One region of the Veillonella sp. 6_1_27 genome, then DNA from elsewhere that is predicted to be linked to it. Evidence: riboswitches for the same ligand, from Rfam matches in the RefSeq annotation. Region 1 holds a riboswitch; the other holds the start of a gene.
What was found. Region 1 has a riboswitch for thiamine pyrophosphate ahead of thiC (phosphomethylpyrimidine synthase ThiC). Riboswitches for the same ligand answer to the same signal wherever they lie in the genome.
Positions count from the first base shown of each region.

Region 2: it holds a riboswitch for thiamine pyrophosphate, as region 1 does, so the genes downstream of both, thiW (energy coupling factor transporter S component ThiW) here and thiC (phosphomethylpyrimidine synthase ThiC) in region 1, are expected to answer to the same signal.

Region 1 is NZ_GG770217.1:19,186-27,063, reverse strand. It holds gene HMPREF0874_RS07140 (ATP-dependent Clp protease ATP-binding subunit) at 1-1,827, shown strand, start outside; TPP riboswitch at 1,905-2,012, shown strand; gene thiC (phosphomethylpyrimidine synthase ThiC) at 2,091-3,395, shown strand; gene thiS (sulfur carrier protein ThiS) at 3,419-3,616, shown strand; gene HMPREF0874_RS07125 (thiamine phosphate synthase) at 3,621-3,896, shown strand; gene HMPREF0874_RS07120 (LamB/YcsF family protein) at 4,076-4,843, shown strand; gene HMPREF0874_RS07115 (NRAMP family divalent metal transporter) at 4,972-6,168, shown strand; gene pxpB (5-oxoprolinase subunit PxpB) at 6,243-6,986, shown strand; gene HMPREF0874_RS07105 (biotin-dependent carboxyltransferase family protein) at 7,024-7,878, shown strand, end outside.
Region 2 is NZ_GG770217.1:159,893-167,770, forward strand. It holds gene yedF (sulfurtransferase-like selenium metabolism protein YedF) at 1-463, opposite strand, end outside; gene selD (selenide, water dikinase SelD) at 599-1,630, opposite strand; gene HMPREF0874_RS07795 (DUF951 domain-containing protein) at 1,640-1,843, opposite strand; gene rbr (rubrerythrin) at 2,594-3,139, shown strand; gene thiM (hydroxyethylthiazole kinase) at 3,399-4,916, opposite strand; gene thiD (bifunctional hydroxymethylpyrimidine kinase/phosphomethylpyrimidine kinase) at 4,930-5,763, opposite strand; gene thiW (energy coupling factor transporter S component ThiW) at 5,763-6,242, opposite strand; TPP riboswitch at 6,306-6,400, opposite strand; TPP riboswitch at 6,482-6,587, shown strand; gene cytX (putative hydroxymethylpyrimidine transporter CytX) at 6,640-7,836, shown strand.

The DNA of each region.
Region 1 (7,878 bases):
GCAGAAATCTTAGCACGTCGTACTAAAAATAATCCTGTACTTGTAGGTGATGCTGGTGTTGGTAAAACTGCAGTAGTAGAAGGCTTGGCACAAGCTATTGTAAATGGTGATGTTCCAGCAGCTATTAAAAATAAAGAGATCATTTCCATCGATATTTCCGGATTGGAAGCTGGTACTCAATACCGTGGTTCTTTCGAAGAAAATATTCAAAACCTTATTAAAGAGGTAAAAGCCGCTGGCAATATTATTTTGTTCTTCGACGAAATCCACCAAATTTTGGGTGCTGGTTCTACCGGTGATGGTCAAGGCTCCAAAGGCTTGGCAGATATCTTAAAACCTGCCTTGTCTCGTGGTGAAATGACTGTAATTGGTGCTACAACACAAGATGAATACCGTAATACAATCATGAAAAACGCGGCTCTCGCTCGTCGTTTTAATGAGGTAAAGGTAAACGCGCCATCTGCAGAGGATACTTTCAAAATCTTACAAGGCATTCGTCCATTGTACGAAGCGCATCATAATATTGAATTGCCAGATGCGGTGTTGAAAGCAGCTGTAGATTATTCCGTACAGTATATTCCACAACGTAGCTTGCCTGATAAAGCCATTGATTTAATCGATGTAACAGCAGCTCACTTGGCATCTCAACATCCTGTAACAGATATTAAAACATTGGAAGCAGATATTGCTGATGCTAAAGCAAAACAAGAGGAATATGCTCAAAAAGAAGACTATGAATCTGCGATTAATGAAAAAATGCGTATTCAAAAGTTACAAGCAGAGCTTGATAACCATACAGAAAATCAAAAGGTAGTGGCTAAGGTTAACGATGTAGCAGAAGCCGTTGAAAGAATGACAGGTATCCCTGTATCTCAAATGGGTGCATCCGATATCGAGCGCTTGAAAGACATGAAATCTCGTTTAGAAGCTCATGTAATTGGTCAAGATAAAGCAGTAGAAGCTGTATCTAAAGCAATTCGTCGTAACCGTGCAGGCTTTGACGAAGGCAACCGTCCAATCGGTAGCTTCTTATTCGTAGGTCCTACTGGCGTTGGTAAAACAGAATTAGCTAAACAATTAGCTCTAGATATGTTTGGTAACAAAGATGCAATCATTCGCTTGGATATGTCCGAATATAGTGATCGCACAGCCGTATCTAAATTAATCGGTGCTACAGCTGGTTATGTTGGTTATGAAGATAACTCTAACACATTGACTGAACGCGTACGTCGTAATCCTTATTCCATCGTATTATTCGATGAAATCGAAAAAGCAGACCCTCAAGTTATTACATTACTTTTACAAGTATTGGACGATGGTCGCTTAACAGATGGTCAAGGTAACACAGTAAACTTTAAAAATACCGTTATCATCGCTACATCCAATGCGGGTTTTGGTTATGGTAATGACAATGATGATGAAAATAAAGTAGATGTAATGGAACGCATCGCTCCATTCTTCCGTCCAGAGTTCTTGAATCGCTTCAACGCAGTTATCGAGTTCAATCAATTGAGCAAAGAAGATTTGAAAAAAATTGTAGATTTGATGCTTGATCAAGTGAATAAAACTTTAGCTAAAAAAGATATCACTCTTGATGTAACAGATGCAGCTAAAGAATTGTTGATGGAACAAGGGTATGACAAAACTATGGGCGCTCGTCCATTACGTCGTGTTATCGAATCTGAAATCCGCGATAATGTAACTGATTTCTACTTGGATCACATCGATGCTAAACACTTGCTTGCCGATGTTAAGGATGGTCATATTGTAATCTCTGAAAAAGCAGATTCCGATGATAGCAAAGACCAAGATAAGGCTGAGAAATAAATAATAGACGTAAAAGTGTCGGAATAATCATTTGACAAATCTGAATAAAGTAGTAATATTAATAGCATAATTATATAGTGAGTATGCAAGGGAGCCTATTATATAGGCTGAGAAAGGGCTGCGAGCACCTGACCTTTATACCTGATCGGGATCATGCCCGCGTAGGAAGCACGCTAATACTTAATATGGGTATCGATCATTTTGTTCGATACCCATTTTTGCATACCTAACTATATATGTCTTTTATATAGGAGGATGTAAAAATGTTTATGACACAATTGGAATCGGCTGTGGCTGGTGTAGTTACGAAGGAAATGAAAGTTGTCGCGGAAAAAGAACGTATGGATGAAGAGGTATTACGTTCCCTAGTGGCCTCAGGCAAGGTTGTTATTCCTTGTAACAAGCAACATACTAGCATTTCGCCAGAGGGGATTGGTAAGCGTCTTAGAACTAAAGTCAATGTTAATTTAGGTACATCAAAAGACGTTACTGATTATGATAGCGAAATTGAAAAGGTTAATCGAGCTATTCGACTTGGAGCAGAGTCAATCATGGATCTTTCAACTCATGGTGATACTCGTATTTTTAGACGTAAATTAATCGAGACATCACCAGTAATGATTGGTACGGTGCCTATTTATGATAGTGTCATTCATCATCAAAAAGATTTAGGTGAATTAACGGCTCAAGACTTCTTGGACACTATCCGATTACACGCTCAAGATGGTGTAGATTTTATTACTATCCACAGTGGTATTACGAGAAAAACAATAGATCAAATCAAGAATCATAAACGGTTGCTTAATATTGTTAGCCGCGGAGGTAGTTTGGTATTTGCGTGGATGAGCATGACAGGCCATGAAAATCCATTCTACGAATACTATGATGAAATCTTAAAGATTTGCAAAGAATATGATGTTACGTTGTCTTTAGGTGATGCTTGTCGTCCAGGTTGCTTGGCGGATGCCACTGATGTGTGCCAAATTGAAGAGCTTGTAAGGCTTGGTGAATTGGCAAAACGAGCGAAACAATATGGTGTACAAGCTATGATTGAAGGACCTGGGCATGTACCTTTACATCAAATACAAATGAATATGGAGATACAAGAGTCCTTGTGTGATGGAGCGCCATTCTATGTGTTGGGACCGCTCGTCACAGATATTGCTCCAGGCTATGACCATATTACGGCTGCTATTGGTGGCGCTGTAGCGGGTATGTATGGTGCATCCTTCTTATGCTACGTTACACCAGCGGAACATTTAGCCTTACCAAATGCAGATGATGTAAAAGACGGAATTATGGCTTTCAAAATAGCGGCGCATGCTGCAGATATTGCTCGTGGTATTCCTAATGCAAGAGATATAGATGACACTATGGCTAAGGCACGTCAAGTTCTCGATTGGAAGGCACAATATGCTTGTGCCCTTGATCCTGAACGGGCTCGTTCTATTCGTGAAAGTAGAGCACCGGAGGAAGACCATAGTGAAACCTGTTCGATGTGTGGCAAGTTTTGTGCTGTACGCAGTATGAATAAAGCTTTACAAGAAGAATATATTGATATTTTATAAGCTTTTTCATATGGGAGGTCATTATGGATTTGATTGTTAATGGAGAGCCAAAGTATGTTGTAGGTGAGCAACTTCATTTGATTCTTGATGAATTAGGCTATTCTGGTAAACACTTTGTAGTTGAGCTTAATGGAGAGATTCTTAGTAAGGAAGCATATACAACCACTAAATTAACGGCTGCTGACAGATTAGAAATCGTTAGCTTTGTAGGAGGTAATTGATATATTGGATACATTTACTATAGGTAATATTGGGGTAGGGCCTATTTTTTCTACACAAACAAAACCCAATGCTAATCCTGTAGGCATTTCTTATATATATTGGGCAAAGCAGTTTAGTAAGGCTCCCATTGTTGCTATTGGGGGCATTAAAACCACAAATGCTGATACCGTTTGGCAAGTGCATCCCGATTTTATTTGTGCCGTTTCTGAAATAACAGAATCGGATAATATACAAAATACTATTTATGAGCTCATGATGGGATATAGTAGGGTCAGATAAAAAAGAGTATACATACAAACCACAAGATTTTAATCTTGTGGTTTTTGTATTTATAAAATAATTTTGTAGATTTGATAAATATCCTTGCTAAGATATAGGTTTATTTAGTATAATCGTATCATTAAATTCGATATTCTATAGAATTTATAAAATAGATGAAGATGGAGAGGTAATAGTATATGTCTCATTATGTAGATTTAAATAGTGATTTAGGCGAAAGTTTTGGTAATTATACATTAGGTATGGATAGTGAAGTATTAAATCACGTAACAAGTGCTAATATTGCTTGTGGTTGGCACGCTGGAGATCCTCTTATTATGGATGCGACTGTCCGCATGTGTAAAGAAAAGGGCGTAGCCGTAGGGGCACATCCTGGTTATCCAGATTTGATGGGATTTGGCCGTCGTGCGATGGCAGTAAATCCTGCGGAGGCAAAAGCCTATATGATATACCAACTGGGCGCACTACAAGCTTTTTGTGATAGCCATGACCTTATTTTACAGCATATGAAGTTACACGGTGCCTTTTACAATACAGCTTGTGTTACGCCTGTAATAGCTGATGCAATTTTAGATGGTTTACAAGCAGTAAATCCCAATATTGCGGCTATGGTATTGAGCGGTAGCTATATTGCTCAAGAGGCACAGCGACGAGGTATTCCTGTTATACAGGAGGTGTTTGCCGATCGTGGCTACACAGAGGAGGGAACATTGGTTCCTCGTACAGAAGTAGGTGCTTTCATCAAAGACCCACAAGAGGCTTTAGACCGAGTTCTCATGATGGTTACAAAGGGGAAGGTTGTTACTAATACGGGGAAGACCATTGATATTGTGGCTGACTCCATATGTGTTCATGGAGATAATCCTGAAGCGATAGCTTTCACAAAGTATATTCGGGAAGGGCTATCAAAAGCTGGTATAACGGTGGCGAATTTTCAACACCGATAACACTATTAAGAACATTAAAATAAATGCTTAATTAATACTAACAGAAAATACGAATATAAGTATTAAAAGCAAGTATGAGCTTTAAGCAATAAGTATGACATAGATTAATTATTATTTTGGAGGTTCCTATGAAACCAATTACAGGTAAAGCGAGTTTCTCTGTCCTATTAGGGGCAGCTTTCTTAATGGCCACGTCATCTATTGGGCCTGGCTTTATGTTGCAAACAGCAGCGTTTACAAATGAGCTGAAAGCAGACTTTGCATTTGCTATCGTTATATCCGTTATTTTCTCTATTATTGCACAGCTTAATGTGTGGACAATTATTGGTGTATCCCAAATGCGCGGTCAAGATATTGCGAATAAGGTATTACCAGGCCTTGGGTATATAGTGGCATTTTTAATTTCCCTTGGTGGATTAGCCTTTAATATCGGTAATATTGGTGGTGCTTCTATGGGCCTCAATATTATATTTGGTATCGACACAACAACAGCAGCGGCTATTAGTGGTATTTTGGGCATCTTACTATTTACATCTAAGAAGATGGGTGGTGTTCTAGATAATACGGCTAAAGTACTCGGTACGGTTATGCTCGTCCTCATTGCTTATGTAGCATTTTCAACGAATCCCCCGGTAGGGACAGCAGTGACTCATGCGATAGTACCTACGAATTATCCGTGGCTTGCTACGATAACTCTTATTGGAGGGACCGTAGGTGGCTATATAACATTCTCTGGTGGTCATCGCCTTATTGATGCTGGTATTACAGGTCAAGAACATTTAAAGGATGTACGTCGTGCAGCGATTATGGGCATGTCTGTTGATGCGCTAGTTCGTATATTATTATTCTTAGCTGTTCTTGGTGTGGTATCTATGGGATTTGTACTAGATGCTAAGGATCCAGCTGGCTCTGCTTTTCTTTTAGGAGCTGGTGAAATCGGGCATAAATTATTCGGTATAGTGTTCTTCTGTGCCGCATTGACCTCTGTAGTAGGGGCTGCCTACACATCAGTATCCTTCTTAAAAACATTGTTTAAGGTGGTAGAACGAAATGAAAAATTGACTATTATGGCATTTATCTTTATTTCTACATGTATCCTGATTTTTATTGGTAAACCAGCATCTCTATTGATTTTAGCCGGTTCTGTAAATGGGTTAATATTACCTGTTACATTGGCAGTTATGCTTGTCGCAACTCATAAATCTGAAATCGTAGGAACATATAAACACAATAAACTTTTATATTATACAGGGTGGATTGTAGTGCTCGTAACATCTTACATTGGTGTTACATCTTTAAAGGGCATTGCTAAGTTACTAGGTTAATTAATTATCTGTGAAAGCACCATTACGTTCGTCTTGAATGTGATGGTCCTTTCTAGTTATAGTAGGAGGTACATATGAAACCTACAATTTCACCTGTAGGGGATTGCGCTATCTCTATTGATTTTGGTCAAGCAATCGATCCAAAGATTAATCGACAAATCCGACAAGTTATAGAGCAGATTAAACTCTTACAGCTAGATGGAATTATTGAACTAGTTCCTACATACTGTGCATTGCTTGTTCAATATGATGCAATGGTATATACGTATACCGACATTTGTGGAACTCTTAATCCTATATTACAAGAATCTGTAACAGACAGCGCAAATGAACGTGTTACGATTGTTGAAATCCCGACCATATACGGTGGCGAGTATGGTCCAGATCTAGGCTTTGTAGCCTCTCACAATCATATAAGTGAAGCTGAGGTTGTATCCATTCATAGTGGTACTGATTATTTGGTTTATATGTTAGGTTTTATTCCTGGTTTTACTTACTTAGGTGGAATGGATCCTCGCATTGCAACTCCGCGGTTGTCTTCGCCAAGAATTTTGATTCCTGCCGGGTCTGTAGGTATTGCAGGAGAACAGACTGGCACATATCCATCAGATTCTCCAGGGGGATGGCAGATCATTGGGTGCACACCTGTGACTATGTATGATATGTCTAAAAAACAAGCTGCATTATTAAGAGCAGGGGACTACGTTCGTTATGTGCCCATCGATGATACTGAATTTTATCGCATCAAATCCTTAGGTTCAGCTTATGCTCCTGTTGTACATGAAGTAGAGGTAGGTGATTTGCGTGGCTTTAAATAGTTTTAAGAAAGCTTCAATCCACGTAGATGGACCAGGGATGTATACAACGATTCAAGATGCAGGACGAGTCGGCTATCAACAATATGGTATGCCTGTAGCGGGGCCTATGGATAGTGAAAGCTATCTATTGGGGCAGGCTTTAGTAGGAAACAAGGAGCCTTTAGGTGCTTTAGAATGCACCGTGCTACCGCCTACACTAACGGTTCAAGGTACATGTATTGTTGCTTTTACAGGGGCTGATATGCATCCCACTATTAATAATATAGTCGTGCCTCGATACATACCTTTTATATGTCACGAAGGAGATATTATTTCTGGTAGCTTTAGCCAATGTGGCGTGCGTATGTATATTGCTTTCTCAGGCGGTATTGATGTTCCTGCTATTAATGGTAGCGTATCCACTCATACAAAGGCTAAGATAGGTGGCCTTGAGGGGAGACCGTTACAAACAGGTGATCAGTTTGGCATTAATGCATTTACTAGAGACGAAGTGAATGTGTGCGACTTCTATGATGGTCATAACTTATTCAATATCGCCTTATATAACCGCGGCGGCCGTGAGTGTCACGAACCTTTGCGTGTAGTACTAGGGGAGCAAGCAAAGTATTTTACAGAGAAAGGAATCAAGACCTTTGGTAGTAAAATATATACATTGACTGTACAATGTGATCGTATGGGCTTTCGCTTGGATGGCCCTGTTATAGAGCATATAGATGGTGCGGATATTATCTCCGATGGCGCTGTATTTGGTTCTATCCAAGTTCCTTCTGATGGAAACCCTATAGTACTCATGGCAGATCGGCAAACAACAGGTGGCTATACAAAGATTGGTACTGTGATTACGGCAGATTTACCTAGGTTAAGCCAATTACCAGTGGGGGATGGAATTCAT
Region 2 (7,878 bases), 140 kb from region 1:
CAGCTAGCTTTCTAATATTTTCCAAATGAACAGAATCGTTAGTTACCATCTTAACACTGCTATTAATGAAATAGATCTTAGATGGTTTCACATCGGCTTCTACCATGCACACCCAGAAAGTTTTCATCAAATTTCTACCGAGCTCTTCACTACCTTCACCAAGGTAATCCTTTGTCATCAAAATGACGCGACTTCCATAGTTCATAGGTTCACAACTTACTTCCGTTACCGGATTTGCATTTGGTGTCATAGTAAGATAAAAATCCTTGCCATCTTGGTGAACTGCCACACCATAACCACGAGACTTACCAAACTTCGCTACATTATCGCGGCTCACTTCATTATCTACAATTGTAGTAATAACAACATTTGGATTCGCATCACTTACCTTCTTAGTTTCAATAACAGGTTTTGGACACAAGCTACCGCGCACATCTACCGTTAATTCTTTTGTATTGCTCATCATACACCTCTATATACATCATATAATTTGTGAAAGTATCAGCTATCAGCTATCAGCTATCAGCTATCAGCTATCAGCTAATAATAATTTAATTAAATATCTATCCTCAATAGTATAGACCTGATTTTTATAATTTTATTCTGTAACGCGTACCGCTAAACCACTGAAGCTTTCAACAGTACCCACAATAGCAGCACAGTCAATGCCCGCCTTATAAAAGGCCTGAACAAGCGGCTCACCTTCGCTAGCAGGAACAGAAAATAGTAACCCGCCAGAGGTTTGAGGATCAAATACAATATCCGTCCATACAGGATCCAAGTCCTCATCAACTTGTACTTCAGTTATAGCCTTGCGATTACCATAAGATGCAGCCGGAACTAACCCCATTTGAGCCGCCTCAATGACATCATCAAAAAGAGGGATATCGTAAACTTTAATATGAATCGTCACATTAGAAGCACTCGCCATTTCTACGGAGTGTCCCATGAGGCTAAAGCCCGTAACATCTGTACAAGCATGAACTGTAAAGTTATGTGCCACCTCAGCCGCTGCACGATTTAAAGTACTCATACTAGTAACGGCCTGTTCCGTGCCTACAGGGAATAAATCTGCTTTCAACGCATTATTCATAATACCTGTACCAATGCGTTTTGTTAGCACCAATACATCCCCTACTTGAGCACCTTTATTTTTCCAAATCTGATTTGGATTTACTTGACCAGTCACAGACAGCCCAAAGATAGGTTCCTTATTTTCAATGCTGTGTCCACCTACAATGGCTGCACCAGACTCGGCTACAATCGAACCAGCCCCATTTAACACATCCGTCAAAATACCTTGCTCGACGAGAGGAACCGGAAAGCCTACAATATTCATCGCGGTTAAAGGGGTTCCACCCATAGCATACACATCGCTTAGTGCATTGGCAGCTGCAATTTTACCAAATAAACCAGGATCATTAACCATAGGTGTAAAGAAATCTAAGGTTTGCACCAATGCAAAGGTATCAGAGATTTGATATACACCTGCATCATCAGCACCAGTCATATCTGCGAGAACATGCTCGTTAGTAACGGGTGTTACAGCTTTTAGCACACGGTTCAATATATGAGGCCCAATCTTACACGCACAGCCTCCACTTGTCACATAATCAGTAAGTCGTACCATAATTTCTCCTTACTCATTTTCCGGCAATCGAGAGACGATTTTCTTAACAGCCTTTTCAAATTTAGGGCGCGGCATCAAGAGTTGATGACCACAGCCATTACATACGATGAGAAAGTCTGTGCCAATTCGCTTAACTTCCCACTCGTCACTGCCACAAGGATGTGATTTTTTCATCTTCACTACATCGCCTACGTAATATCTAACAAATGCCATGGCGCCTCCTTTAACTTCTGTCAGTATTTATATATTTATTATACATAAAATAGTTGGTTCTATAAATATATCCTGATTCTATAGTTCAATCGTCTATTATATAACCATAAAATTTTCGCCCTAAATATATAATGTACAGATTTGATATGTCTGCTGTTCTTATAATTAAAACCATAACACAAGAAAAATACTATTATATAATCACCAAAAGATCACAAAAATGTTTAGTTTAATCATTATATTTTATAGGGAAATATTAGTGCATCTAAAGAAATTAACATTAATAACTAAACAATAATGATTTTTTATTTAGTTATCATTCTCAATATCAAAATAGAGATTTTTTATAAATCCCATACTATTCAATCTTTATAAACCCACATTTTTACTGCATTGATAATATTTATCATTTAGAAAATTTTCGAAATAAATTTTACAAAAAGACTTGCATTTCTCATTTAGTATGTTACAATATAGTCAACAATGATTATTCGTTAAGTATACGGATAACACATTGTATATAAAACTGTTAAGACGGCAAGTGCCGAAATACACAAATAAGTAAGTACTATTTTAAGAGTTAGGCAAGTGTCTATTTGATCTAAGAATAAGTTTTCTTACTAAGGCGAAGTCGCCCTCGAAATTGATAGAATAAGTATTCTATTCCATTGCATTCACAACCAAGTGGTTATGAATATATACGTTAAGTAACAATTTTGAAAATTATCGTAAGTACAAAGGAGTATTAAAATGGCAGAATTAAAAGGTTCTAACACTGAAAAAAATCTTCAAGCAGCATTTGCTGGCGAATCCCAAGCATTCCAAAAATATACATTCTACGCTAGTGCAGCTCGTAAAGCTGGCATGAACGAAATCGCTGACTATTTCGAAGAAACAGCTCACAACGAATCTGCACATGCTAAATTGTGGTTCAAAGCTCTTCATGGTGGCGATATTTCCGCTGATATCGAAGCTAACCTTCGCGATGCAGCAGCTGGTGAAAACTACGAACATACTACAATGTACAAAGAATTCGCTGACGAAGCTGAAAAAGAAGGCTTTGCTAAAATCGCTTTCCAAATGCGCGAAGTTGGTAAAATCGAAGCTCGTCATGAAGCTCGTTACCTTGCATTAGCAGCTCAAGTATCCGGTAACAAAGTATTCCACAATGACGAACCAGTAGCTTGGATCTGTGCTAACTGTGGTTACGTACACGTTGGTGAAGAAGCTCCAAAAATTTGCCCTGTATGTGCACATCCACAAGCTTTCTTCCACCGTTTCGTTGAATCCATCTAATCTGTAAGTACGACACTAACTAGATTAATAACCTGTAAGTACAGATTTTAATAAAACTATACCTGTAAGTATAATCTAAACTTACAGTAAGTACTGACAACTTCCTTAACAAAAAGACGATGACATTTGTCATCGTCTTTTTTTGCATTCTTTTGTTAGATTTTTATTTTGTCTACTATATTTTATTCTATTCACTATAATATGTTTTTTATTTCCTTTGTATAGTGCTTATTATTTACTATTGAGTTATAAAAACATATCACTTAATATTATCTACTAAATTTTTAAATTCTTCTGCTGCTTCATATGGATTATCTGCATGAGCAATAGCAGATATTACGGCTACTCCACTGGCACCAGCTTGCAAAACAGGCGTTGCGTTATCTAAGGTAATACCCCCAATACCAACGCACGGTAATGTTAGACCTTCTGCTCGTAACTCAGTAATACGATCTGGTCCGCATGGCTCTTGAGCATCAGGTTTGCTACTTGTGGCATACATAGGACCTACACCGACACAATCTGCATACACTACATCAGTCTTATGAAGTTCCTCCACAGAATGAATGGATATACCAACAACCTTATTTCCTACAAGATTACGAACGTCTTCTAAACGCATATCCTCTTGTCCTACGTGAACACCATCAGCATTAACAGCCACTGCTAAATTTACATCGTCATTAATAATATAAAGCACATTATACATAGCACAAATTTCTTTTAACTGCTGAGCTAATTCTAGTTTCTGTTGCCCTTCTAATGTTCCTGTGCCCTTCTCTCTAAACTGAAAGCATGTCACGCCACCCCGACAAGCAGCTTCAACAGTTTCCAATAAATGTCTTTCATTAAATCCTACATCCTGTGTACCACTAATAAAATATACCTTTAATTGATCGGGTACAACTACGGGCCGTATTCTATTTCCAGATAAAAGCATCGCATCATCGAATTCATATAAGGCATCCATAAATGCCACACTAAAGCTGCCAGGTTTTACACCGCTCACCTTAACCGCACTTTCACCAGCAAGTCCATAGTAAGCCAGTGCATACGCAAGAAACTCACCGATAGACATGTTATGCATGAATGGATAATAGGAACTAAAGAATGCAGCTAAGACAGCCCCTAATAGACAGCCGGTCCCTGTTACCGCTGTCATGATTGGATGACCATGAGGAACTGCAAATACACGAGTTCCATCAGAAACGTAGTCCTCTTCGCCCGTTGCGACAACAGGACAATTAATTTGGCGTGCAAGACGATACGTTATAATTGCGCTATCCTCAACTTGTGCCCCATCTACGCCCTTACCAGAGAGAGAACTGTCAATCTTATGATTTGTATTAAGAGCATCATAGATGGCTTTAATTTCACTTTGGTTCCCTCGTAGCAACGAAATAGCACCGGTTTTAATCAAGTCTAAAACAACAGATAATCGATAAGCTCCGGCGTGACAGCCCACAGGGTCTAGCACAATAGGTACCTCATGAGCCTTCGCTAATTTAATAGCCTCTTTGTAATAGGTAACCTTATCTGGTGTAACTGTCCCAATATTAATGAGTAGAGCCGCAGCATGAACGATAAGATCTTTTAAATCTTCGCTACACTCACTCATTACGGGTGATGCACCGATGGCTAGTAAACCATTAGCCGTAAAGGTCCGCACCACATCATTGGTAATACAAATAACAAGAGGATTTTTTTTGCGTAGAGTCTCTAATATATTCAGTTCGGGCCAATTTGAACCATTTATATTTGGATTGTTGTAGATCATATAACTATCTCCTCTAGTCATTTTTCAAAAGTTCATCCATCGTTTGAGGGCCATTTACCAATAAACCATAAGCCATATGATTAACAGGTCCACAGCCATGACCAAGTGCAGGGTTATGTTTAATAGCTAGAGCGATATAGTCCTTTGCAATACCAATAGCATCCATTACATCACGTCCTTTAGCGAGCTCTGCCGTAATAACTGCTGAGAAGGTACAGCCCGTACCGTGAGTATGAACAGTATCATATTTAGGACTCGTCCACGTACGCACATCTCCATCTTTGGTGAAAGCATAATCCGTAGCATCATCTCCAATATGGCCGCCTTTTATAATAACCACTCGAGGTCCTAATTCATGTAAAATACGCTTAGCTGCTATTGTGATGTCACTTTCACAAGAGATAGACATGTCTGCTAACACCTCTGCCTCGCTACGATTAGGTGTAATGACTGTGGCGACCGGAATGAGTTTAGATTTTAAGAAATCGACGGCCTCATCCGATACAAGTCGATCACCGCTAGTGGCAATCATAACTGGATCCATCACATAAGGGATGTTCTTACTCACATACGGATAGATGAGATCCATCATCTCTGGTAAAGCAATCATGCCTGTCTTAACGGCTTGAGGAAGAATATCTGAATATACATCGTGTAACTGTTTTTCTATGCTTTCTAGCGATAAGTGTTCTACGTGGTGAACCCCTGTTGTATTTTGGGCTACTACGGAGGTAACCACTGCCATACCATATACATGGCGGCTTTGGAATGATTTTAGATCGGCCATAATGCCAGCGCCACCACTAGGGTCAGTACCGGCAATTGTCAATGCAGTATGTAATTTCATTATGCCTCCTTGTGTAGCAGATTACGTCGAGATAAGATTTGTAATACCACGAAACCAATACAGGCGCCTCCAATAGAACTCATGGAGAAGGATGTAATCAAGGTCAACAAGGCCAATGGTTTGCCTAATAGGAAATGAGCAATCGGATAGCTCACAAGAGCACCAATAATCCCTGTACCGATGATTTCTCCTAGAGCCGCCGCCCATATGGCATTGTACTTCTTATATAGATACGCAGATAACCAAGCGCCAATCATACTGCCTGGAAAGGCTAAGGGAGAACCTAGCGCTAGTACATTACGTAAACAAGAGGTACTAAAGGCTGCGCCTACAGAGAATCTCGCCCCAACTATAACGGCTAAGATCACATTTATCATATGTTGAAATGGAAAAATTCGGGCCGGGCCAATGGGAATCGACGTAGTTGATAAGACGACACCTAAGGCTACACATATACTAGCAATAATCAGTTTTTTCATAATACCTCCAACTAAATAAAAATGAGACCACCTCAAATGGAATGGTCTCGTAATAATTTAGTATTATGTTTCACTCCACTTCCCTACGCCAGTATTATCTGGATCAGGTCTAGGGTTTTGAATGGTCAATCTCAGCAAAAGCACCCCTAGTGGCAATATATATTTATACTCTAGTTATAACATCATTATACAATCTATGCAACAAAAGAATTGACGGTTCCCGCACCACCTCGTATAATGAAACCATAATGGGGTGCTCACAAGAGTGGGCTGAGAGTAAGCTAATGCTTTAACCCATAACCTGATTTGGATAATGCCAACGTAGGGAACATAGAGGATTAATAGCCGAGTTCCTGTGAGCTCGGCTTTTTCTATGACTTCCTGGCAAGGAGGACGTATGAAAGATACACACATTACACAATCACAGTTTGCCATGATATGGTTTGGTGCCGCCCTATCTATAGCAGAGATCATGACCGGTACCTATCTGGCACCCTTAGGCCTCACCCAAGGACTATATGCCATCATCTTAGGCCATATCATCGGCGGTATTCTGCTCTTTGGAGCTGGCCTCATCGGTGGCCGCTTGCGGCAAGGCAGTATGAACACGACAGCCTTTAGCTTTGGCCCACTAGGGGCAAAGGGCTTTGCCTTTTTAAATATGATCCAACTCATCGGTTGGACTAGTATCATGATTTACGATGCCATGCTTGCCTTACAAGAACTGGCGCCTCTATCTCCTATGATTTGGACTATTGCTATTGGGGCGCTCGTCATTTTATGGCTCTTCATCGGTCTTCACAATACAGGCTATATTCAAGCCATCGTATCTGTTTTATTACTAGGCCTCACACTCTACATGGGAGTTCACATGATTTCTCAATGGCCTAGTGACAGTAGCCTCATGACTAACGGCAATATGAGCTTTATAGCAGCCCTTGAGCTATCAATCGCTATGCCCTTATCTTGGCTACCTCTCATCAGTGATTATACCCGTGAAAGTAACAATCCTTTCTCCGCATCACTAACAAGTGCTACCATCTACACCGTAACGAGCGTCGCCATGTACACCTTAGGTCTTAGCGCGGCGATCTTCGGCGGTGGGGACTCTATCATTACTATTATGATGAACGCAGGCCTTGGTCTTACAGGGCTCATCGTCATCATCTTCTCAACAGTAACTACGACCTTTATGGACGCTTACTCAGCTGGTGTATCTAGTACGACCATCTATAATGGAGCATCTAGCAAAGGTGTAGCTGCTATCATAACCATTGTCGGCAGCATTGCAGCTATCCTATATCCGATGGACGATATTACAGAATTCCTATATCTCATCGGATCCGTCTTTGCTCCAATGATTGCCATCTTGTTGGCAGACTATTTTGTCAATCGCCAACCAGTCAAAAGTTTGTCCGCCTATCTCCTACGAGGTCTAATCTGGGCTGTATCCGTTGGCTTATATCACTATATGTTACATAGTGAAAGTACAATAGGTGCTACGCTTCCATCCTTTGTTATGGCATTCATCGTAACCGTTATCGTAGGCTGTATAAGCAAAACAGCTAATTCAACTATAGAAAGTAAACTATAATAGAAAGAACCTCCTTCATTACTTATGAAGGAGGTTCTTTTA